Regions from separate parts of the Leuconostoc carnosum genome, predicted to be linked through region 2. Evidence: riboswitches for the same ligand, from Rfam matches in the RefSeq annotation. Region 2 holds a riboswitch; each other region holds the start of a gene.
What was found. A riboswitch is a leader RNA that binds a small molecule or an ion and turns the genes downstream of it on or off. The one in region 2 is predicted to bind thiamine pyrophosphate.
Positions count from the first base shown of each region.

Region 1: another riboswitch for thiamine pyrophosphate. It lies ahead of thiM (hydroxyethylthiazole kinase); the one in region 2 lies ahead of thiW (energy coupling factor transporter S component ThiW).
Region 3: another riboswitch for thiamine pyrophosphate. It lies ahead of FGL89_RS02980 (ECF transporter S component); the one in region 2 lies ahead of thiW (energy coupling factor transporter S component ThiW).

Region 1 is NZ_CP042374.1:1,224,366-1,232,396, reverse strand. It holds gene FGL89_RS06195 (PadR family transcriptional regulator) at 1-68, opposite strand, end outside; gene thiE (thiamine phosphate synthase) at 147-782, opposite strand; gene thiD (bifunctional hydroxymethylpyrimidine kinase/phosphomethylpyrimidine kinase) at 772-1,605, opposite strand; gene thiM (hydroxyethylthiazole kinase) at 1,598-2,374, opposite strand; TPP riboswitch at 2,517-2,606, opposite strand; gene FGL89_RS06175 (hypothetical protein) at 2,660-3,169, opposite strand; gene FGL89_RS06170 (hypothetical protein) at 3,166-3,462, opposite strand; gene FGL89_RS06165 (vWA domain-containing protein) at 3,489-4,652, opposite strand; gene FGL89_RS06160 (ATP-binding protein) at 4,649-5,803, opposite strand; gene FGL89_RS06155 (NAD(P)H-binding protein) at 5,869-6,480, shown strand; gene FGL89_RS06150 (peptidoglycan D,D-transpeptidase FtsI family protein) at 6,522-8,031, opposite strand, start outside.
Region 2 is NZ_CP042374.1:149,025-157,055, forward strand. It holds gene FGL89_RS00680 (SDR family oxidoreductase) at 1-494, shown strand, start outside; gene FGL89_RS00685 (putative glycosyltransferase family protein) at 827-2,518, shown strand; TPP riboswitch at 2,608-2,701, shown strand; gene thiW (energy coupling factor transporter S component ThiW) at 2,967-3,479, shown strand; gene thiM (hydroxyethylthiazole kinase) at 3,479-4,294, shown strand; gene FGL89_RS00700 (YcjF family protein) at 4,485-5,126, shown strand; gene FGL89_RS00705 (cation-translocating P-type ATPase) at 5,189-7,828, shown strand.
Region 3 is NZ_CP042374.1:622,004-630,034, forward strand. It holds gene FGL89_RS02955 (methionine ABC transporter permease) at 1-461, shown strand, start outside; gene FGL89_RS02960 (GntR family transcriptional regulator) at 517-1,227, opposite strand; gene nagA (N-acetylglucosamine-6-phosphate deacetylase) at 1,227-2,372, opposite strand; gene FGL89_RS02970 (phosphatidylglycerophosphatase A family protein) at 2,503-3,021, opposite strand; tRNA gene FGL89_RS02975 (tRNA-Gln) at 3,134-3,205, shown strand; TPP riboswitch at 3,365-3,454, shown strand; gene FGL89_RS02980 (ECF transporter S component) at 3,596-4,177, shown strand; gene FGL89_RS02985 (ABC transporter ATP-binding protein) at 4,170-5,579, shown strand; gene FGL89_RS02990 (energy-coupling factor transporter transmembrane component T family protein) at 5,576-6,238, shown strand; gene FGL89_RS02995 (TenA family protein) at 6,250-6,915, shown strand; gene FGL89_RS03000 (IS3 family transposase) at 7,010-7,954, opposite strand; gene FGL89_RS03005 (helix-turn-helix domain-containing protein) at 7,885-8,031, opposite strand, start outside.

The DNA of each region.
Region 1 (8,031 bases), 510 kb from region 2:
AAATCTTGCTTCTCTAAAATAGCTAACACTGTACCATCGAGCAATTCTGTCGGTGTTTGTATGCTCATGCTATTTCTCCTTATATACTGTTTCTTATATAATATAATATATCTTATATATGGTTTAATTGCAAAAAAAAACAACTGTTAAAGTTGTTTCCATATATTTATAGTTTCTGAAATGTTTTTACTCTGAGTAATCATACTAACCACTGCTGCACCATCAACATTTGTAGCTAAAACATCTGGTAAATTCTTTTGGGTAATGCCACCAATTGCGACGCTAGGCCATTGACTTTGATTAACAATTTTGTTGAGACCTGCAATACCAATTGTTGGACTAGCATCTGATTTAGTAGTTGTCTCATATACCGGACCAATACCAATATTATCAATACCACGCAAACCAGCAATCCGATCGTACTCGGCTTGATTTGAAACCGAAACACCTACGAATAAAGGCGCACTTGCCTTAATATTTTCAGAAATATTACCATCACCTTGCCCAAAATGAACGCCATCCGCGTTGACAACATGTGCCAATGCGATATCATCATCAATGACCAATGGCACACGATATTTCGTTGTTAATTGGCGTACTTGCTGAGCAACACGCAATTTATCATTCCCAGTTAATGCATGTTGTCCTTTCTCACGATACTGAAATAAAGTAATGCCACTTACCAAAGCTTGTTCCAAAATATTAAAAAATTCTGCTTCATTAGCAACATTTTGCGTACCTAAAACAAAGTAACGCGCTAACATGCTTTTATCAAATGTCATCCAACACCTCCGGAGAATTTAATGGCTTAACCATCGCCAAATGATTCAGAGGTCCATGACCATGCCCTACTGAAATACCTTCGCGAATTGTGGCATCAACATAAGATTTAGCCAAAATAATCGCTGTTTTTAATGCCTTGCCTAAGGCTAATTGTGCTGTAATGGCTGCTGAAATTGTATCGCCTGTACCGTGGGTTCTCACAGTATTCACGCGCATACTTTTCAACCAAAAATGTGTTCCATCTTCCAACAACACATAGTCGTAAACTGCTTGCCCTTCTGCATGTCCACCCTTTAATAAAATATTTTTTGCCCCAAGCTTTTGAATAGTTTGCGCCACCTTTTGCACATCTTCATGGGTACTAATCGTACGGCCAGATAATACTTCCGCTTCTGGAATGTTTGGTGTGACTAATGTGGCTAATGGCAGTAATTCTTTTTTAACAGCATCAATAGCTTCCTCAGCCAACAAGCGCGCACCACCTTTTGCAATCATCACAGGGTCCAAAATAAAATCACCGAACTGTTGCTTTTTAATGGCATCAGCCACAGTTTGAACCGTCACGGCATCACCCAGCATACCAGTTTTGAAAGCGCGTATTTTCAAATCAGTTCCGACAGATTCTATTTGGTTTGTTACCATATTTGCTGGAATCATTTGAACTTGCTGTACACCAATTGTGTTCTGTGCTGTCACTGATACGATCACATTAGCACCATAAACACCCTGAGCTGCAAAAGTCTTCAAATCAGCTGAAATGCCTGCCCCGCCACTCGAGTCAGTACCAGCAATGGTTAGTACTTGTGGTGTTTCATTAATCATGCGTCACCTCTTGCTTAATGAAATCTTCTAATTCTTCTTCTGGCAACAGATATAACTCATCTAACAATTGATTTGAAAAATAACCAGGTGTTGCTACTTTTTTAGTCGCCTTAAGCCCAGCTAATTTCATCGTTGCCATAGCACGTACCGTATTATCCAATGAGATACTATCACCATTAAATGCGCCAATCAAAGCAGATAAAGCATCACCCGTACCAACATTAGTTGCCAAAAGTGGCACATCAGTTGCAATGCTTATTGTACTTTCGCCATCACTTATCACATCCTTTTTGCCACTCAATGCAATAATAGCACCAGTTTTTTGTGCAGCTAATTTGGCAATATATGCAACATCCCCATCACCAGTTGCATCAATACCATGACTAGCAAAATCAACATCAGCAAACCAAGCAATTTCTGCGGCATTTCCACGAATGATATTTACCTGAGATTCTGAAATTAGTGATTTGACGGGTACACTTCTTGAGGGTATAGCTACAGCAACAGGATCTAAGACGACAACTGTCTCAGTTTGGTTGGCTAACTGTATCAGTTTAATTGTTGCAGGTAATTCCTCACGTTGCCATGTACCTGTATTAACAACTATGGCATCACTTAGTGAGACTAAATCTTTAAATTCTTCAATTTCACGCGCCATAATTGGTGAACCACCAATAACATTCACAACATTGGCAACGAGTTGTGGTGTGACATAATTAGCGTAATTAAAGACAAGTGGTGTTTGCTGTCTGAGTTCTGATAGTTTCATCATTAAATCCTCTATTCATTTTAAATTATTTTCTAACTTAGTTAATATTTAAAATACTATCTGACAGATCAAAAAAAGCCGTTACCTGATCTTCACGTTAGGAGAACAGGTAACGACTACACAATATAAGCAGTTTAAGTAGTTATCGTAGATGTTATCTCCCTTCGCATGCATTATCATGATCAGGTTCAATGGGTATTTCTCAGCCAAAAAGGCACCCCAGATAGATTATTAACTCATGGCATTATTGTAACGTAGAACAATTATTTATGCAAGATTAAAATGTTAACCCCACCACGTTTTATCGTCAAAATCACGCATTTGATGTGTCAAAGACAGTTGGTCTGCTGATGAAATATGAAAATAACTCACTGTATAAGCATTTTTCATCAAATTTTTCATTTGTTTGAAAGTATCACTATTGACAAAATTAGCCAACGCTTGGTGATCTGGCCAAAAGGTCCACAACATAAAGTCTGCTTTGCCATTCGCATTTTGTGCCATAATCGCGTTGCCTGTGACCAGTTGTTCAATCAATTCATCGTTACGGCCCTTGGTCTGAAAAGATATTTGATGAATGACTTCACCAGCTAAATTACCACTCACAACACGACTATCAAAACTAAGAGGTCGCTTGAACTGGGCAACCAATTCTGGTTCATCGACAATCAGCACATTTGCGCCAGAAAGTTGTGTTTCTTTGCCTAAATAGAAAAAATGTGCGGAGTTAGCAGCTTGGAATGCCAATAGTTGTGCTGGTAACTGTTCAGGTGCTAAAACTAAGTTAATTTTCATAAGAAAGGCTCCTTTAATGTTCTAATCACATCTTCTGACAAGCGGGATTGATTCGTCATAATAAATTTTTTGATGCCCGAAAAAGTTCGTAAATCTACAACTGTTGATATGACTTCTGCATCAATTAAATGTCGTGCCAAGCTAATATCTTCACGTGTTATTGTTGTCATACCAAAATGTGCATCTAATAATAGTGATTCCCAACGATTTTGCAATAATGCCTCTGCCCGTTTAAATCGATCATCTTTATTAATGAGGCTCTTCAAATCTCGTGGGCTCAATTCTTTTGTCATACTACCTGTGCCAGCTTTCCATTGATCTACAAATTCATAATTTTACCAAATGGTTCTAAAATACTTAGTTTATGGTCGGATAGCAACAACCAATAAACTTGACGAAACTTGGTAGATAATACTGTTTCTTCACCATCTCCATCTGTTAAAATGACGACAACTGTGTGTTTCGGATTGAATTTTCTTACTTTTAAAGTATCAAATATACTTTGAAATTGTGTCCCACCACCAGCTTGACGTTGCCATTGTTTGATATTTTTAATCTCATGAACCGTTGTATCAAATGAAAAAAAAGTCACTTCAACATCAAATTGTTGTATAATTTGCCTCGCATTTGCTAGCATAACCCCTGCCTGATGGTCAGAAATAGAAGCTGAATTATCAATAAAAACGGTCACCTGAGCTTCATACTCACTCACTGATCCTGGTAAATCTAGTCGATAAGCTTGCCGACGATTAAATCTTGAGTGTGATGCTTTTTTTTTCGTGGGTAATTGGCTGATTCCAGTCCGTAAAATAGCTTGCCAGTGACGTTTAGGTGCGGTAACCGAAGCAATTTTTTTCAGCACAGCAGTACCTATGTCCCCTCTCCCTGACCGATTGGTATCTTCAGTTGCTTTCTCAATCACAAAATTAAGTGCTGATGTTGCTTCGTCAATACCTTGACCAGCACTTGCCCAATCACCATGCCCATCAACCGGCTTTGGTCCTCGTGCTGGCTGATTTTCTGTTAATTCAGACAACAAAGCAATATATTCAGCAGAATCTTGTTCAATTGGCAACATTTTACCATATAATCCTAAAATTGTTTGTAATGTCACGGCACCTGGTAACATACCTAATGCAATCGGTAAATATTGATTAACGGCTAAATCTGTTCCCCAATCAATCAGATTAGGACTTTTAATCCGCTCATCAGCATAACGTATTGGATGTTGCCAGATAACATGCAAGGCCTCGTGCGCAAAAGCAAGTGCAATCTGTGTGTGATTTATAAAATAAGTTGTCAATAATATTGGGTTAATAACCAAATGCCATTGATTAGCCTGCCATTTTAAAGATAAAGCATTGCTAGCTGTATCGTTATTTTCACGAGCTAAGTTCATAATGACATTACCATATAACGGTGCCACATCAAGTAATGTCTTGATCCCGTCTACAATTAATTTGTCTCTATCTTCTGCATTCATCGTGTAGCAATATCCATAATTTGTTGATACAAAACATTAGCATAATGTGAATCGGCACGATATAAATCATCTAAAATTGGTGAATTAGTCATCTGCTTAATCAATGCATATTGCCCATCTGGTGCTAATAGATGTAATAATTCTCCGAAGCGTCCGGCATGATTGTTTGATGTTAAATTCGATGTCAGCAAAACTGTTTTCATAACAGTTAATTTTTGAATCTCAGACATACGAACAAACTGTTGACGAATGTCTTGCGGTAATTTGGGGCCTTTTGGTTCCGAATCAAAAATATTCTTAGCAGTTAATCCACTAACTTTTTCATGCACGAAACTAACAAATTGTGTTGCAACAGCTTTTCCTAAATCTCCAGCAACGATATCAAATAACAAAGTATCTTGCTGCTGAGAAGGTAGTTTGCTGAGTTCATAGAAATTATCTGACACACGTTGCCAAGCACGTGGTGTTGGATTCAAATCAATGCCTCGTGTTTGAGGATATAATAGCTCAGCATTTTCGGCTATAAATTGTCTGACCAATTGATGTATATGTGGTCGCTGGTTGCCTGGTTTTTCTGCCCATGACAACCAATCGGTCACAGATACTGTCATGACTAAACGTGTCGTACGATCGTTAATTGCTGCATCTGAAGTTTGTACCGCATATTCAGCATTTTCAAATCCTGCCATTGAATCATCTGGATTTTCGGCCAGAATAAGATACACATTATCTGGCAAAATAAGATCATTAATCTGCCGTTGTAATACCAGATTCATTAATTCACTTTGGACAGCTTGTGATCCACGGTTAAATTCATCTAAAAACCAAATAATTGTTTGCTTTGGAAAACTTTCAGCTTGTTGAATAATTTGAATCAGAGTATGTGTGTACCCAAATTTTACATCTGCTAACTGACCATAATTTTTAGTTGTTAAAAAAGCATCCTTTGTGAGTGGCGGAATGGGTATTGCCAAGTCCCCTTTCTCTGACAACGAAACAACAGTAGTAAATAGTCGAGCTTCCATATGATGTGCAATTTCTGAAACCAAGGCTGACTTACCAATACCAGCTTCGCCAACAATATTTGGCACATTGCCACCACGTAACACAAGCGGTACGGCAGTGAGTAGTTGTTGAAACGATAATGACATATGACGTCCTCTTCTTTCTTATTTCAATTCTACCGCAAGTAAACTTTTCGTGCTAAAATAAAGTCATGACAAAACTATTAATTCTTGGTGCTAACGGCCAAATCGCAAAACTTGTAGTTCCAATGTTAGCCAACACGCTAACAGAGATTAAATTGACCTCTCTACACGGTCGACCAGACAAAAACATTAAATCACTTGATGCCACAAATGAAAATACCTTAGCTCAAGCACTTAAGGATATTGACATTGTCTATGCTAATATCGGTGCTGAAGGGCGCCAAAAAGTAGTGGCCAATAGTGTCGTTAATGCCATGCACACTGCCGGCGTTAAGCGTTTGATTTGGATAGCAACAATTGGTGTTTATGATGAATTACCTGATAAAACACGCGATATTTGGTCAAATGTGTTAGGTACAGTCAATAATGAAAATACCTACATTGGTGATCAGGCTGCGGCTGTAGCTCGTATTGAAGCTTCTCAGTTGGATTATACAATTATTCGGCCTAATGAGTTGCTAGACGATAACGTCATGCAACAACTCAATATTCAAACAGAACGTCATGAAAAAATTGTTGGTAACCCAGTTACACGTACTAGTGTTGCTGAATTTATTACTAAACTGATTTTAAACCCAACCGATTATATCAAACAATCGGTTGCCCTTTCTGAAAAATAAGACATAAAAAGCTCGGGCAAATTGCCCGAGCTTTTTATGTCTTATTTTGAATCAGGCTTTGCTTGAACATATTTCCAGTAAGCATCAATAATTTTAGCTGATATTTTACCGTTCGTACCATCCAAGTAGTTATTCATTCCAGGAATGGCCATCGCTACAGCAAACGGTTGTCCTGGTACATACGCCACCATAGACTCTGTGTATGTATCATTGCCATTAGTCTTCGTTTCTGCCGTACCAGTTTTAGCATGAACACGTGGTCTCAATTTGTGCATGTCTTCTCCACCTGTGTTCCATGAATCAGAGCCGTTAGCCACACGATTCATACCATCTTTAAGAATATCCCACTCATCAGCACCCAACTTTACTTGACCTTGAATATTTGGTGATGCCGACCAAATTGTTTTAGTTTGGTCATTGTTTTTTTGCTTTTGCAAAATAGACCCAACCACACGTGGTTGTACGAGGTAACCGCCATTAGCGATTGTGGAAACAAAACGTGCCAATTGCAGTGTCGTATAAGTATCATACTGTCCAAAGGTTTCATACAAATATTTTCCTTGATTTTCAGCATCTGTTGGTCCACGATAACCACCAGTTTCACCAGAAATATCAATACCTGTCTTTGTTCCTAAACCAAATTGACCTAATCCATTACGAAGTGTCTGAAATGCATCTGAACGTAACCCTAATGGCGCTCCTGGACTATAATTTTGTCCACCAATCTTCATACCTAATTGTACGAAATAGGTGTTAGATGAACGCTCTAAAGCTGTTTTAGCATCTATTGGTGTTGGGTTCCCTGCTTGGTTCCAATACGATGTGATTGCTTGTGTGCCTTGAATTTTAATGGCCTGATCAGTCAAGACATTATTGTCAGCTGATATAACCCCTTTTTGAAATGCCGTGGCCAATACAGCTGGCTTAATGACAGATCCCATAACAATGGCATGATTAATATTTCCAAGTGGATTAGCCGTTTTTTGACCGGTCGCATGGTCACGATCAACACCACCCATGGCGTAAATACCACCAGTATATGGATTAATAACTGTTGCATAAGCGCCTTCAACATCGCCACCTGGTAGATTATCTTCTAATATTTTCTGAACTTCATTTTGGAAACGGGCGTTGATAGTTAACTTCAAACTGTCCCCAGCCTGGCCATTATACTTGATTTGCGAAGATTGTACTTGATCTTTTCCACTTGTTGTAACAAGAGTTTGTGAAGCAGAACCTTTCAAAATAGACTCATACCCTTTTTCCAAACTTGAATTACCTACTGGTTCATTTTGAGAATAGCCTTGTGCTAACAAAGTATGTAAACGGTCTTCCGGTAACCCTGTTGCCTCATTGGTAACATTACCAACTAATGATTTAAATTCTTCACCTTCAGGATATTGACGCGACCAGCTCGTTCCCAATTTAACTCCAGGAAAACTACTGAGATTCTCACCAATTTTGGCTAATTCTGTGTTCGTAACGCCTGATTCCTTAATAAAAGTCGTAGATAATGAATAGGCGCCACTCATGCGTTGAAATATCATAGCA
Region 2 (8,031 bases):
TGAGTCAGTATCAGTTTGACCCTAAAAATAGAAAATTATTAGGTGATTTACAATGGTTTGACTATCAAGCACAAATAGATGGTAGTTTAAAGGCTGTTTTGAATGTAGTTGATTTTGTTTTACCAAAACTAAAGCAAAATAATGAGAGTAGCATTATTAATATCACGAGTAATTTAATTCAGTCACCAGCAATCCCGTATCATGACTATATTGTCGGTAAGTCAGCTGTTCTTGGATTAACACGTACCATGGCAAGTGAATTAGGAGCGTTTGGTATTCGTGTGAATGCGATTGCGCCAGGTCTAACTGTACCAACAGACTCAAGTCAATTGACACATCGTGACGTGCGAGAAAAACTTATTGACCAAACACCAACAGGTCGGTTAACTACACCGGAAGACGTTGCGGGGACAGCAGTATATCTAGCAACCGCACTTTCCAGTAATGTCACCGGACAATGTTTATTTGTTGATGGTGGGTTAACAATGACTTGATGATATTATCAAAATTAGAACCTACAATATAAAAATTATAGTGTGACATGCTTATTATATAAAATTCGAATATTTTTTCTTTAGTTAGTTTAGTATTTGTTAAACGCTTTACAATGTGATATAATTAACTTGTTCAACTGGTGGTAGTCAATTATCTTCCCGGGTACTCCTAATTTAATATTTTACTTTGCAGTGAGTTAAGTACTACCTGTTGAACTACAAAAGTCACGTCAGTGTTAGGCTTCAGACATCTATCTAAGATATCTGAAGCTTTTTGTAACTAGAAAATTAACTATGCTAGTGAATTGTTTTTTGTTACCGCAAGGGATAAAATGTTAATAATGGGACATGACATTAAAAAAAGTTTTAGTATACTTATTTTGCTATTAGCCTCAACATTACTAATAACACCATTTTTATTTAATCACGCCATGATTATTGGCTCAGATGCGATTTTCCATTTTAATCGTTTTTATGACACCGCCATGCAAATAAAACATTGTGATTTTCAATATTTTATTTCAATTTATGGTTTTCAATCGTCTGGTAGAATTGTTAACGCTTTGTATGGCCCTTTAATGGCATATGCTCAAGGATTGCTGGTTCTTTTGAGTCCATCTTGGTTTGTATATCAGATGCTATCAAATGCCATATTATATTTTTGCGCAGGTTTGTCATTATATTTACTATTAAAAAAAGCTAGAATCGGTGATCAATATAGCTTGCCATTAAGTATTTTTTATATGACGTGTTATTCAATTCAATATTGGACAATACGGCAAGGTTTCTCTAGTTGGGGTGCTGCATTAATGCCAGTATGCCTTATACCACTGATAGATCTAGTTGAGAATAAGAAACTAAGCACAATTAAAACGGCAGTGGCAGTCGCAGCAATGGCTCAGGTACATATGCTATCAGCTTTTTTGTTGGTTTTTGTATATATTTGTTTTTTTTCTTCTATTTTTTTTAATCAAAGTCGCATGATTAAATTAAAACTAATCATGCAAGTCGGTATGTCAGTTTTAGTTTGTACTGCCTTAGTTGCTAATCTCATTTATTGTTTTATTGCTGTTGACGGTTATAACGATATTGCTCAGCCATTTACTAATAAATACATGTGGCGGATGACAGTTTTTACTGGTAGTAGTTATTGGTTAGTTTATCCGCCAGTATTAATATTAGCTATTGTATTTTTCGTTTGGCAAATGACTAAAATGTGGCATAAATCAGCGCTTTTGTTACGAGTAACCGAGATAACTGCTTTTATATGTTTCACATTATCGACGAATATTTTTCCATGGCGTTTATTTAGTAACAGTGTGTTTAGCTTCATTCAATTTCCATTTAGATTTTTTATTCCTTTTACGGTACTATTGCTTTTAGCGGTTGGCTTAATGTTACAAAATAATGCACACATTTCTTGGTCGTTTTATAGTGTGATTATTATTGTGATGGTAGCGTCGTTATGTCAAACAATGATGTCATCGAATAATACTTTGAATGTATGGCACCGTTCTACAAAGTATTTGAATGGACAAGTTCATACCCGTATCAATTCTGACGATAATTCTCACGTAAAACAATCTTTTTTTAAAAAAGATAAGAGTAAGGCATTGCAGTACATTTTAAAATCAACACCAGATTATTTGCCCATTGATAGTAATAACAAAAAAAGTAAGTATGAACTATACCAATCATTAATTTTAAACAATCAACAAAACTTTCGTAAATCAGTTAAAGATCATAAATTATTCCTTAACTGGTATGGTGATTACCAGAAAAAGGTTCAGTTACCAATTATTAAATATAAAAATACTGTGATGATTTTAAATCACACACCAATATCTAAACATATGACCCAATTTAGTGCGATCAATACGCCTATCATTACACAAAAGAAGGGGCCAAATCAACTTGTGGTTTATTACCAACATGATTGGTTTCTTTACCCAATACTACTGTTTACGTTTATGAGCTGGTCTGTTGTATTTATTGTATATCAGAAAACTTGGCACAGTAACTAATGAATTTTTTAAATTAACATATTGTCAATTTTCTGAATGTCTTGTTACAAATATTTCTCACGACTTTTTGATACTTTTATGCTATAATATTTTTGTACTAGGGGCGCCACTATGCGTGGCTGAGAAGCACCCTTTGAACCTGATCTGGTTAACACCAGCGTAGGAAAGTGCCATACTGATTGTTTTTAGATGGCGCTTTTCTCAAATTAGAGAAAAGCGCTTTTTGTTTGAACAAATAATGTATGAAAGGATTAATTTAAAAATGAATAAGCATCATTAGAGACGTTGTAACCGACTATGACGATATTGAAGACTGGTTTAAGCTGATTGCGTTACTGAAAACCAACAATAGCGTTATCACACAGTAAGTGTTAATGATAAAAGTGCCTTTTTATTTGTACAAGAGCACACTTTTGATGAATCCTTACTAAAAGATATGGAGAATACTATGAATATAAAAATCAAAAAAATTACTATTGTCACGGTTATGATTGCATTGGACGTTGTGTTGTCACCAATTTTTAGAATTGAAGGCATGGCACCAATGTCTAGTGTTATGAACATTATTGCCGGGGTGACTCTTGGTCCATTTTACACAGTTGTTATGGCGCTAATTACTGGCATTATTAGAATAGTCATCATGGGAATTCCACCATTAGCGCTAACTGGTGCAGTATTCGGGGCCTTGTTGTCAAGTCTATTTTATAAGTATGGACGTACAATGTATTGGGCGATGTTTGGTGAATTTGTAGGGACAGGTCTTATTGGGTCTTTAATATCATATCCAGTCATGGTTTGGTTTACTGGAACGCATCAAGGGTTGTATTGGATGATTTATACACCACGCTTTATTGGTGCTACGTTAATTGGTGCGGTAATTGCCTACTTTATTTTGCTTAACCTAACAAAAATCAAAATTTATCAAGATGTGCAGCAAATATTTATGAAATCGAGCGTCTAATGACAAAAAAATTGGCAGAAATAATACCTTTGAACAATGTGCCGTTAATTCATTGTATTACTAATGATATTACCTTAGAAACATTAGCTAATACAATTTTGTATTTAGGTGGCAAGCCGATTATGAGTAGTGATGTTCGTGAATTTGCTGATCTGTTTAAAACAACTGATGCTTTATTGCTCAATATGGGACGATTGACTGTCAATCATGAGGCTAGCTTAAGAGAGGCTAGCCATTTTGCGGTTATTAGTCATAAGCCAGTTGTCGTTGATTTAGTTGGCTATGGTATGACAGAGCAACGTCGAAAATTAGGTGACGAACTTATCAATCATCAACCTACAATCGTTAAAGGCAATATTTCCGAAATGAGAAGATTGGTGGGCTTGCCAACAATTGCTAAAGGCATTGATGGTGACGTCTCAGATCAAAGTGATTTTGCCTTACAAGAACTTAATCATGCACTCAAAGAACTGTGTAAACGCTGCCCTAAAACAGTGTTTGTAGCTACGGGAAGGCGTGATATTGTCGTACAGGGTGAACGCTCCGCATTGTTATGCAATGGTGTAGCAGCGTTAGATCGGTTTGTAGGAACAGGAGATATGCTTGGTGCTATTATGGCAACCTTGATAGGTGCTGGTGCAGCGGCTTGGGAGGCGAGCTCTATAGCAATTAGTTATCTTAACATTGCGGGTGAAATAGCTGATAATCAGACACATGGATTGGAAAATTTCAGACAAGAAATGCTAAATCAAATTAGTTTATTGCAAAAACAGTCAGGTTGGTCAAAAAATATTCATAGTTCTACTTTCAATTAGTTCTGTTCGAGTCATTATTATGATGAAACAACGATAAATATGTTATTCTTGAAATATAATGTTATTGTTTAGATTTATCACATAAATACTTGTATAATGCAGGTCCTTTTTGTGTTAGATCCAGTGAACATTATAATGTTTGCATCATTTACTGATACGATTAAAATGAAAATGATAAGGGGGAGTGGCTATGAGAAAAAAACACCAAGAAAATTATGCGACGTCGGATGAAGAATTTGTCTCTTTTTTTGCTGAAGTACTGAGTAAATTACCGGTTAAAACAGCTAAAATTATCAAAAGTACATATCAAACAACCAGACGGCAAGCTGATAAAGTCCGCCTTAAAAGTCAGGGCAAATTCGACCAGGTGGCTGATACTTTTTTGATAGGTGTTGACGATGAAACACGTAAGAAGTGTCATCGTATTATTCATGTTGCCGCGTTAAGTGCTGCAGTTATTGGGTGCTCACCAATTCCATTTTCGGATGCTTTTTTATTGGTCCCTGTTCAACTGACAATGATGTCACGTTTACATAAATTATTTGGTCAGTCATGGTCAGAAAATTTAGGTAAGAACTTGTCAAAAGAGTTAGTTGTAGTGAGTCTTGGACGCAGCGCAGTGGGAAACATTATTAAATTTGTGCCTGTTGTTGGAACAGTTTCTGGCGCAGCTATTAATGCTTCTGTGGCCGTGTCTATTACTGAATCTCTGGGTTGGGTCACTGTAAAGATGTTAAACGATGGAGAAGATATATTTGAACAAGCAATGTCTTTTAAAGGGCAGTTCAATTTATTGTTTAATTCAATCCATCGTTTCAAGTCACCCAAGTGAGGGCTAGTTAACTCGTATTTTAAAAAATGATGCACCGTTTACAAAACTAAGGAGGAAATTGCATGGCAGTATACCGAGAAGGTATTGAAGAAACAATAGAAGCGCATCAAGTTAATATAGAAACCGGCTTAAGTTCGGAACAGGTGATTAAAAGCCGTGAAGAATTTGGTAGCAATGTTTTTGTGGCAGACAAGAGGGTACCATTGTGGCGCAAGATTCTGATTAGTTTGCAGGATGTTGCTACAATCATATTATTAATTGCAGCAGTGATTTCATTTGTATCGACGTACATAGAAGGTACTGGACACTATTTTGAAAGTTTGCTCATTATTGGGATTGTGATTATTAACTCAATACTATCAATTGTTCAAGAAGGTCGAGCAGAAGATTCATTAGCCAGTTTACAAAATCTGAATCGTATGCAAGCTAAAGTACTACGTGATGGGGAAAAAGTACTCATCGATGCTGATGATGTGGTTGTTGGTGATTTACTCGTCATTGAAAATGGGGCTGCAATCCCTGCCGATGGGCGGTTGATTAAAGCGGTCGAATTACAAGCTGAAGAATCTGCTTTGACAGGTGAAAGCTTACCAGTTGAAAAAAATGAGAAAGCAACTTTTGAATCTGATGATGACGTTAGCTTAGGAGAACGTATTACAATGGTGTATCGGGGCACAACCATTGTAAATGGGCATGCTCGAGCAATTGTTACCGCTATTGGTATGCAAACAGAAATGGGTACGATAGCTGGCTTGCTTAACAGTGAAGCACAGAATAGCCTAACACCCTTACAAAGACGTTTAGTCCAATTAGGGAAAAATATTTCTTGGGTAGCCATTATCTCAGCCATATTTGTTATGGGGCTGGGTGTTATACAGGGAATGGATTTGAAGCATATTTTCCTAATAGCTATTTCGTTAGCTGTTGCTGTTGTGCCAGAAACATTGGCTGTCATAGTAACTATGACATTGGCACTTAGCGTACAGACAATAGCGAAAAAGCATGCTATTATTCGTAGATTGCCTGCTGTAGAAACATTAGGAACCACCAATGTTATTGCTTCCGATAAAACGGGTACATTGACTCAAAATGTGATGACAGTCAGACAAGTATGGCATGATGAGCAGAACCATCTTAGTGATGTTGATGAAAATTTAGATGAACCTGCTGTAGATGTTTTATCTTTGGCGGCTATTTCAACTAATGTAGAAGTCAATATTAGTGATGAAAAAAAGACTTATGCAGGTCTACCAACTGAGGTAGCGTTAGTACGCGCCATTGAGACAATTACTTCACGCGAAGAATTACTTAGACAATATCCATTAGTCGAACAAATTCCTTTTAATTCAACAAAAAAACGTATGACAACTGTCCACGAACTGCCTGATGGCGGTTATATTGCGATTACTAAAGGTGCATTTGATGTTTTGTTACCAATGATCAAGCATGGTAATTCTGAGCGCGCTGAAGAAGTTAATACGTCTTTTGGTAGACGCGCACTTCGTGTTCTAGCTATTGCTAAACGAATATTTGATGTCATGCCGGAATCACCTACACAGGAATTTTATGAACAAGATCTGACTTTGGTTGGGCTAGTTGGTATCATTGATCCACCACGTCCAGAGTCGGCTCCAGCCGTTGAAAAAGCACGCTTAGCAGGGGTTAAGACAATCATGATCACGGGTGATCACGTCGAAACAGCTAGTGCTATTGCACGTGAAATTGGTATTTTACGTTCTGGAGACCTAACAATTACCGGATCTGAATTAGCTAAATTATCGGATCAGGAGCTTGATAAACATATCAAAGATTATACTGTATATGCACGTGTGACTCCTACTGATAAAATCAGAATCATTAAATCATGGCAACGTCAAGATGCAACAATTGCGATGACCGGTGATGGTGTCAATGATGCACCAGCCTTAAAAGCAGCAGATGTCGGTATTTCAATGGGTGAGACCGGAACTGATGTTGCGCGTGAAGCCTCAGATATTATTTTGACAGATGACAACTTCGCAACAATTATTAACGCTATTTCTGAAGGACGTGGTGTTTATATTAAGGTCAGAAAGACCATTAATTTCTTATTAAGCGCTAATATCTCAGAAATATTGGTTATATTTATTGCTATGCTTTTGGGATGGGGATCGCCATTATTGGCGGTGCATTTGTTATTTATTAATTTGGTATCAGATGGATTACCAGGTTTTGCGCTAAGCCGTGAACCTATGTTGACTAACGTCATGAATCAACCGCCAATGGCAAAACATGTTAAGTTATTTGCTCAGGGATTGGGACGTCAAATTGGTTTGAACGCTGGATTGTTTGCGATTGTAACGTTAGTCGCAATTTGGGTCGGTCAAAATGCTGTTATTGGTGGGCTCAATCCTAACGAACAAATTGGTCAAACAATGGCATTTACTGTTTTGTCATTAACTTCTATCATTCACGTTCTCAATATTCGATCAGAAAAAACATTATTCAGTATTAAATATAGTGCTAATCCATCGTTAGTTAATATGGCATTTTTAGCAGCCATTATAACGCTGGTCATTACACTATTACCAGTGACGCAGCCATTATTTGGCTTAACTATGATTTCATTAGGTCATTGGGCAATAATTGCTATTTTGTCCTTAATGCCCACGATTGTTATTGAATTTTTGAAATATATACGACCTAGTTTGTTTAGGGTTTAATACAAAAATACCTTACCATTTGGTAAGGTATTTTTTGTGCTTATGATAAGCCACTGTAGTTAGTCTATTTATTTCAGCACATCGTGAATAGTAATGCCAACTACACTATTATCATCTAACACAACTAAATTGGAAATATTATAAGCAACCATTTTTTCCATGCCGTACCATTACGAGCTAATGTGGATTCGTTAGATCCAGTT
Region 3 (8,031 bases), 470 kb from region 2:
CGGTCCCTTTTATTATTTTACTAGCCGCCATTGCACCTCTAACAAAACTAATTGTTGGTACACAAATTGGTAGCACTGCAGCCCTCGTACCGTTATCATTAGGTGTCTTCCCATTCTATGCTCGTCAAATCCAAGTGGCTTTGGCAGAAGTTGATGGTGGTATTGTCGAGGCTGCTCAAGCCATTGGTTCATCCTTTTGGGACATTGTCTTCGGTGTCTATTTGCGTGAAGGCCGTTCTGAAATTATCCGTGTGTCAACTGTTACTCTGATTAGTTTGATTGGTTTAACAGCCATGGCAGGTGCCATTGGTGCTGGTGGTCTTGGTACTATGGCCTTATCTTATGGTTACCAACGCTATGCGAACGATACCACTTGGTTAGCAACGCTACTTGTTTTGGTATTTGTATTAATTGTACAAGTCGTTGGTGACATCCTAGCCAAAAAGTTCAGTCACAAATAATCATAGATGACAAAAAAACGATGGTTAATCACACCATCGTTTTTTGTCATCTATTTTATCGCGTCAACGTAAATTCAAAACGTTCGCCAACATAGTACGAACGCACATATTCAAACGGTAACTCAGTATTTTCGGCAAATGACACTTGACGGACAGTCAAAATGGCATCCCCGCGTTTAATTTGCAAAAGTTCAGATAAACGTTCGTTAGCTAAACCAGCAGAAATTGTTTGTGTTGCCCGACCTGGAACAATGTTTGCTCTTTCAAGCGTCGCATAGAGCGATTCAGTCAATTCATTTTTTGAAAAATCTTCAATTAATTTAACTGGTAATGTCGTTCGCTCTAACAAAATTGGTTCATCATCGCCCATTCGCAACCGTTCCATCACTAAAACTTCATCATTTTCAAAGAGTTTCAGATGCATCATTTCTGATGCTGATGGTGACGTAATTTTGTAGCTTACCGTCTTTGTCTTGGCCACACGCCCTGTGCTTGCCATTAACTCAGTAAAACTTGTGATACCCAGCACACGCTCGGATACTTTTTGTTCAGCCACGTAGGTACCAGACCCTACTTTTCGTTCTAACAGTCCCTCATCAACCAATGTTTGAATAGCTTGACGTAAGGTCATACGTGATACATCAAACTCATCTGCTAACTCACGCTCAGCTGGTAAACGCTCCTGTGCTTGCCATTCACCCGCCTCAACACGCGACTTGATTTGATTATGAATTTGAATATAGCGTGGTATTATTGGTTTTCCCATTAACTTTCTCGTGCAAAGCGGCGACCATATGAATATGTTGCCACTAAGTGCATCCTTTCCTCGTCAAAAATATTAAAATCAGCATCTTTCCCAGCTGCCAGATGACCTTTCTGAGTTAAACCAAATTCCTGTGCCTGATTAACTGAACTCATTTGTACTGCATCTTGAATACTTGCAGATGTAAATTTCTGAATATTACTAAAGGCATCATCGTATGACAAAACTGATCCGGCTAAATGACCATTATCCAAGCGCGCCTGCTTATCTTTAACCGTAACTTTTTGTCCACCCAATTCAGAAATACCGTTTCCCAGTCCTTCAGCACGCATTGAATCTGTCACTAAATCTAATCTGTGCGCACCCTTTAATCTAAAGGCAATTTCTAACATTTCTGGTACGACATGGAAACCATCCGCAATTAGTTCACCAGTAATTGATTCTTCAATCATACCATGCCCCGTCACACCTGGTTCTCGATGGTGTAGCGGGCGTTGCGCATTATACAAATGTGTCATGTGCGTGGCGCGTGAATGGCGTAATTGATCACGTGTGGCATTAGAATGACCAATCGAAGGCACAATTTGGTGTGCCAACATGAATGTTTCAAAATCAGGTAATCCACCATTTTCAGGGGTATAAGTAACCAAACGAATACGTTCACCTGATAATTCGTACCACTTTTTTAATAGTGCGGTGTCTGGATTGATAATGTATGCTTCAGGTTGCGCACCCATAAATGTTTTATTAATAAATGGACCTTCAAGATGAATCCCCTGAATAACTGGATTTGTTTTTGCTACTTGATTAATAGTTGATAAGGCACGTTCAATACGTTGCGGTGATTGTGTCATAGTCGTTGGAAATAGTGATGTAATACCTTCGGTGACCATTTTATTGACCATTTCATCGAGCGCATCAGCATCACCATCCATTGTATCTAACCCATAGCCACCATGCTTATGAACGTCAATAAAACCTGGCACAATTAACTTACCGGTTGCCTCTTTGACGATTTCATCATCATTTTGTGCCACAAAGTCGACCATATAACCAACTTCTTGAATACTATCTGTAAACCGCATAAATGCATCCGGCATATGCTTGTAACCCGTATAAAGATTAATATTTTTGAGTAATTTTGCCATTATTTCACGTATGCCAATGGCTACAAATGATACGCATCCACGACACATTCCTCCTGATTTATTAACCTTATTATAATTGGTATAGACCGATTTTGCAAATAAATATATTTAAAATAAAAAAAGCGAAATATTATTTCGCCAAGTGTTTATCAGAAGCTACAATATTGGTCGCATATTTATGCGCCACTTTAGAAGCAGCTGCAGCCGCTAAAGCGCCAACAATGTCATCAGCAAAGGTTGTCACAGCAGATGTTGTCTTCCCTTTACGGTCTAGTTCGCCAACCAATCCGACTTTTATCTTATCAATGTAACCATAATTAGTGACGCCAATCGTGTCAAACGACATAGCAATAGCTGTACCAAGCGTCTCATCAACCCCAAACAAAGCATCATCGTTATCGATTAAATCTTGCAAAGGTGATTCCAATAAGTGTGCTTCAGCTAGACGATCTAATTCTAAAGCAACCCATATTTGATGCTGAACAACCCGCTTATGCAATATGCTAACGAGTGCCTCTTCAACTTGGACTATTGTCAGATTAGGTACATAAGAAGCTTCACTATCATAGGCGATGACCGCAATATCATGTAAGGTAATGTCATGCTTTTTGAGTTTTTCAACGGTATTCTCGTATGTTGCGTACTGCATGGTGTTCCCCCTTAGGCTTTTTTTAATAGTATAAACGAAAAAACATTTTCTGACAAAGATAAAAATTGTACTTGCAATACAAAGTAAAAGTATGTAAAATAGTTAGAGTAATTGCCCCTTGGCCAAGCGGTAAGGCGGTGGCTTCTGGTGCCACTACGCGCTGGTTCGAATCCAGCAGGGGCAATAACTTAGCGATCTGATTGATCGCTTTTTTTGTAGCTAATTTTTATCAAATAATCACCTGTTATTTTTTAAATATTCGTTTAATATTCTCATGTTAGTTATTCTCATAATTGTTTGCGTAAAGCACACAATTATGTTAAATTTAGTATGTAGTTTAATATTCAACAATCTGGGGTGCCCTTTGGCTGAGAGATACCCATTGAACCTGATCTGGCTAGCACCAGCGAAGGGAGAATTGCTTTTTTAGTAGAAAGATAAGCAAACTCTCGGCTCATTAATGACTCGAGAGTTTTTTGTTTCCACTAATTCATAAGCAAAAACTGTGACTCAATTCTATTTGGACCAGAAATGTGATAAAAGCTACAAAAAAAATTCTGGAGGCATATTAATTATGCAAACTATTTCAAAGTCAAAATCAACACGCTGGGCATTACGCGATGTCTTGTTACTAGCGTTCGTTGCCGTATTTATCGGTTTTATTTTCTGGGTTCTTGGTCCAGTTTATAATATCCTTTCAGCAGCCCTTACCCCTATGGGCCTAGAACCTTTTGCAAATAACCTTTTGCTGGGTGGTTGGATGATGGCCGCACCATTAGCCAGTATCTTAATCAAACAAGCCGGTGCTGGTGTGCTTGGCGAAGTTTTTGCTGCAGCAGTTGAAATGTTACTTGGCGGTCAATGGGGTGTGGCAACACTACTCTCAGGATTAGTACAAGGTGTTGGTAGTGAAGCTGGATTTGCCATTTTAGGCTACAAGAATTGGCGCTGGCAAGCGATTTTCGCTTCAGCTGTAACAGGAACTATCGTGACTTTTGTCTGGTCACTATTTAGAGATGGTTACACATCATATAGCTTTGGTCTACTCGTTGCACTATTCATCACACGCTTTATTTCTCTTCTTTTCTTTGGTGGTGTCCTTGTTGTTGCTATTCAAAAATTGATTGAGAAGGCTGGTGTCCTACGTCGTGACTAATTTAATTGTTGAAGACGTTCACTTTTCTTATCCTACTGGTAAGGTGCTTTCTCACGTCTCCCTCAAATTAAAACCTAACAGTTTTAATCTATTAGTTGGTCCTAGTGGTAGTGGTAAATCGACCTTGTTAAAACTTCTTTCTGGTCTTTATCCGACCTTTAGTGGAGGTACTTTAGATGGTAAACTGACTCTTGATGGCTATGATATCAATGATATTGTTCCTTTTCAACGTGTCGCACGTCTTGGCTATTTATTTCAAAATCCTACCCGTCAATTTGTGATGCAAACACCATTTGAAGAATTACGCTTTAGTTTAGAAAATTTACAAGTCACGCCAACAGACATGACAGATCGCATTGAAAAAGTATTAGAAACCGTTGGTATGACTGATTTCACGCATCATGACTTGTCAACATTATCTGGTGGTGAAAAACAAAAAATTGCCCTAGCCGCTGCTTTGGCAATGGACAGTGAGTATTTGCTTTTAGATGAACCGTTTGCCAATGTTGACCCTGTTGCCCGTTTACAACTCATTCAAGCCATTAAGCATTATCAACAACAAGGGAAAACAATTCTAATAACTGATCATGATTGGAGTGGTTACACTGACATGATTGATGATGTCTTCGTCATGAACCATGGTCATCTCCATCAAGCAGACGAGGCTGAGCGGACCAAAATATTACATGAAGTACCAGTTCAAACTCAAATTAAAACTGCATTACCGGATGAACAGGAACACATCATTGAACTCAAAAAAGTTGCCTTAAAAAATGGTACCCGTCAATTGTTACGCACCACATCGTTGGCTATTCCAAAAGAAAAACGTATTTTAATTACCGGCCCAAATGGTGTTGGTAAATCAACACTTTTTTCCACTTTAGTTAAGCTATATCCATATAGTGGTTTAATTACCTACAATCAACAAGATATTGCTAAGCGGAAAATTGCACAACATGTCCGTGATATTGCCTTAGTTTTTCAAAATGCAGAACAACAATTTGTTGCTATGACAATGTCTGAAGAATTAATTCAGGCACAACAATTTAGTAATCATCCTGAGATTTGGACAGATGAAACAATAACAGAGATATTAACACAGCTCAATTTAGTTGACCTACGTCAACATGTTGTCTATCAACTATCTGGTGGACAACAGAAGAAACTGCAAGTCTTATTGATGCTCATTGTTGGTACACCTACCCTATTATTTGACGAACCATTAGCAGGATTAGATAATGACTCACAGCAATGTTTGTTAAACATCATTGCCGACTTTACCACCCGTCAACATCAAACTGTATTAGTGATTAGTCACCAATTACAAGCTGTCACAGATTGGTTTGATTTTCATTTGCATTTTGAAAATGAACAATTAAGTTATGTTGGAGGTGAAGTATGAATCCATTAATGAAATTCGCCATCGTCATGGTGATTGCCTTGGAGCTAACTTTTATCAAAAGTGTCACCATCAATCTGATTATCATTGGTGTGAGTGCATTTCTTTATCTGTTCTTGAAATTAAGCTGGAAACAATGGCTATGGTTATTCATCTTACCTTTGCTACCTGGTTTTGGTTCATGGTTCTCGCTGATGTACTTTGGTACTGGTGACCATGTACATATGGCTTGGGTTATGCTAACACGTGTGTTTGCTTATCTTTGGTTAGGTGGTCTATTTACCCTCAAGTTAACTGAGGAACGTGATGTCTTCTTAGCAACGCTCGAACAAAAAGCTAAGTTAAGCGCCACATTTGTCTATGCGCTAGTTGGTGTTCTTAACTTTATGCCAGCAGTTAACCAACAAATTAAAACTATCCGTGTTGCTTCGCAAATGCGTGGTCAAACTTTGCACATTTGGCAAGCACAATTGTATTTTAAAGCGATTTTATCAGCAATTCGCTGGTCACAAAATCTAGCTGAAGGTATGGTTAGTCACGGTTTCACTGAAGGTGCACCGCGCACGCATCTACAAGTTGTCTCAATTGCCAAACGCGATTGGTTAATATTAATTATCATCTTGATTGCTTTTCAACTACTTTTAATCCCGAACTGGTACTAAGGAGAATTTTAATGTCATTTTCACAAGACCTACTAACACGCGCGCAACCTGCAATGGACGCCATTATGGTACATCCTTTTCTGAAAGCTATTGCTGAAGGTAATGTGCCCGATGATGTGTTAAATTATTATGTCGAACAAGACGAACATTATTTAAAAGATTATCTCACGATTACTGCCTTAGCAGTCACACAAACTGATAATCATGAAGATATTGCAAAACTACTTGATGTTGCCCAATTTATTGGTAATGAATCAAAGGCACATGAGGTGATGTTAGGCATTACTGGACACCAAGTCGAAAATTGGCGTCGTGGTCCTGAAACACTTCTTTATGTGAATCATATGTATGAATCTGCTTATCGAGGTACCTACGCTGATACATTAGCTGCATTGTTACCCTGCGCTTGGAGTTATGAAGTAATGGGTCGTGAATTGGTCGCAGCTGGTGCTAACAATGAGCAAAATCCACTAAAAGAATGGATTGAACTCTATGCCCCAAATGATGATAGTAAAAGTTATACTATTTGGCGCTTTGAAGCATTAGATCGCGAAGTTGCTAAACTAACCCCACAACAACAAGAACATGTTGCACAAACATTCTTGTTAAGCTTGGAAATGGAATGGCGCTTCTGGGAAGCTGCTTGGGTCCAAGAAAGATGGCAATTTAACATTTAATTAAACAAAAAACCGTTACTAAATAAATGAACCACTACCTGTCAAGTAGACATAGTAAATAATAAAAATATTAGCTATCTTTGGATAGCTTTTTTTATGCAATTTTGCGATATTCTAGCGGTGTAAGACCACCAAATTTTGGGACATATCGCTTGTTAGAATAATAATCAATGTATGAATCAATGCCTGTGTGTAGACTAGGATAACTTTCAAATTGTCTTCGATAATAATATTCACTTTTAAATGTTCCCCAAAATGATTCAATCGGTTGATTATCAAGGCATTTGCTTGGTCGTGACATACTACTACTAAATTGATGCTTTAATCGTAAATTGTGATAACTTTGTGAGGTGTATTGAAAGCCACGATCACTATGGATAATTGGTTTTGCTTTTGGATTATTTTCAAAAGCTTTCTGTATAGTGTCAATGACGAGTTGATTATTATTTTCTTTACTAATTACATATGACACAATGCTTTTATCATAGGCATCTATTACGGCACTAATGTAGGCTTTCTGTTGATTACCATACTTCAAATAGCTAATGTCTGTGAACCACTTTTCATTGGCCTTGTTAGCGACAAAATTACGGCCAATAATGTTTTCTTTTGTGTACACAGCATTAGACTGTGTCCAATTATATTTCGGTTTAACACGCCTAATTTCTGATTTAAGATTCATAATATGGAGGGCTCTCCGAATCGTTTTGTGGTTAATGCTTAAACCTAGTTCACGTTTCAATGCACATTGAATACGGATAACACCGAATGTGCTATCTGATGCTTTGAATATCCGTTTAATTTCTTGTCCTATCTCAATGGCCTGCTTTTCACGTTGAGATGGGACACTCTTAATCCACTTATAATAACCGCTACGGCTTACGTTGGCAGCTTGACATAGTTGCGTAACACTGAATTGTTTTTGATTATGGAGTTCGAAAATTGCGCGATAAAGTTGTTCGTTTCTAGCTAAAGAGAACGTGTAACGTCTTTCTCGAACTCCAATAATTTTTTTGCGAGTTGATTCTCGATTTCTAATAGCTCATTTTTGGCTTTGAGTGCTTTATTTTCTATTTTTAGCTGTTCGGTTTCAGTCAGTTGCTGGTCACTGCTTCT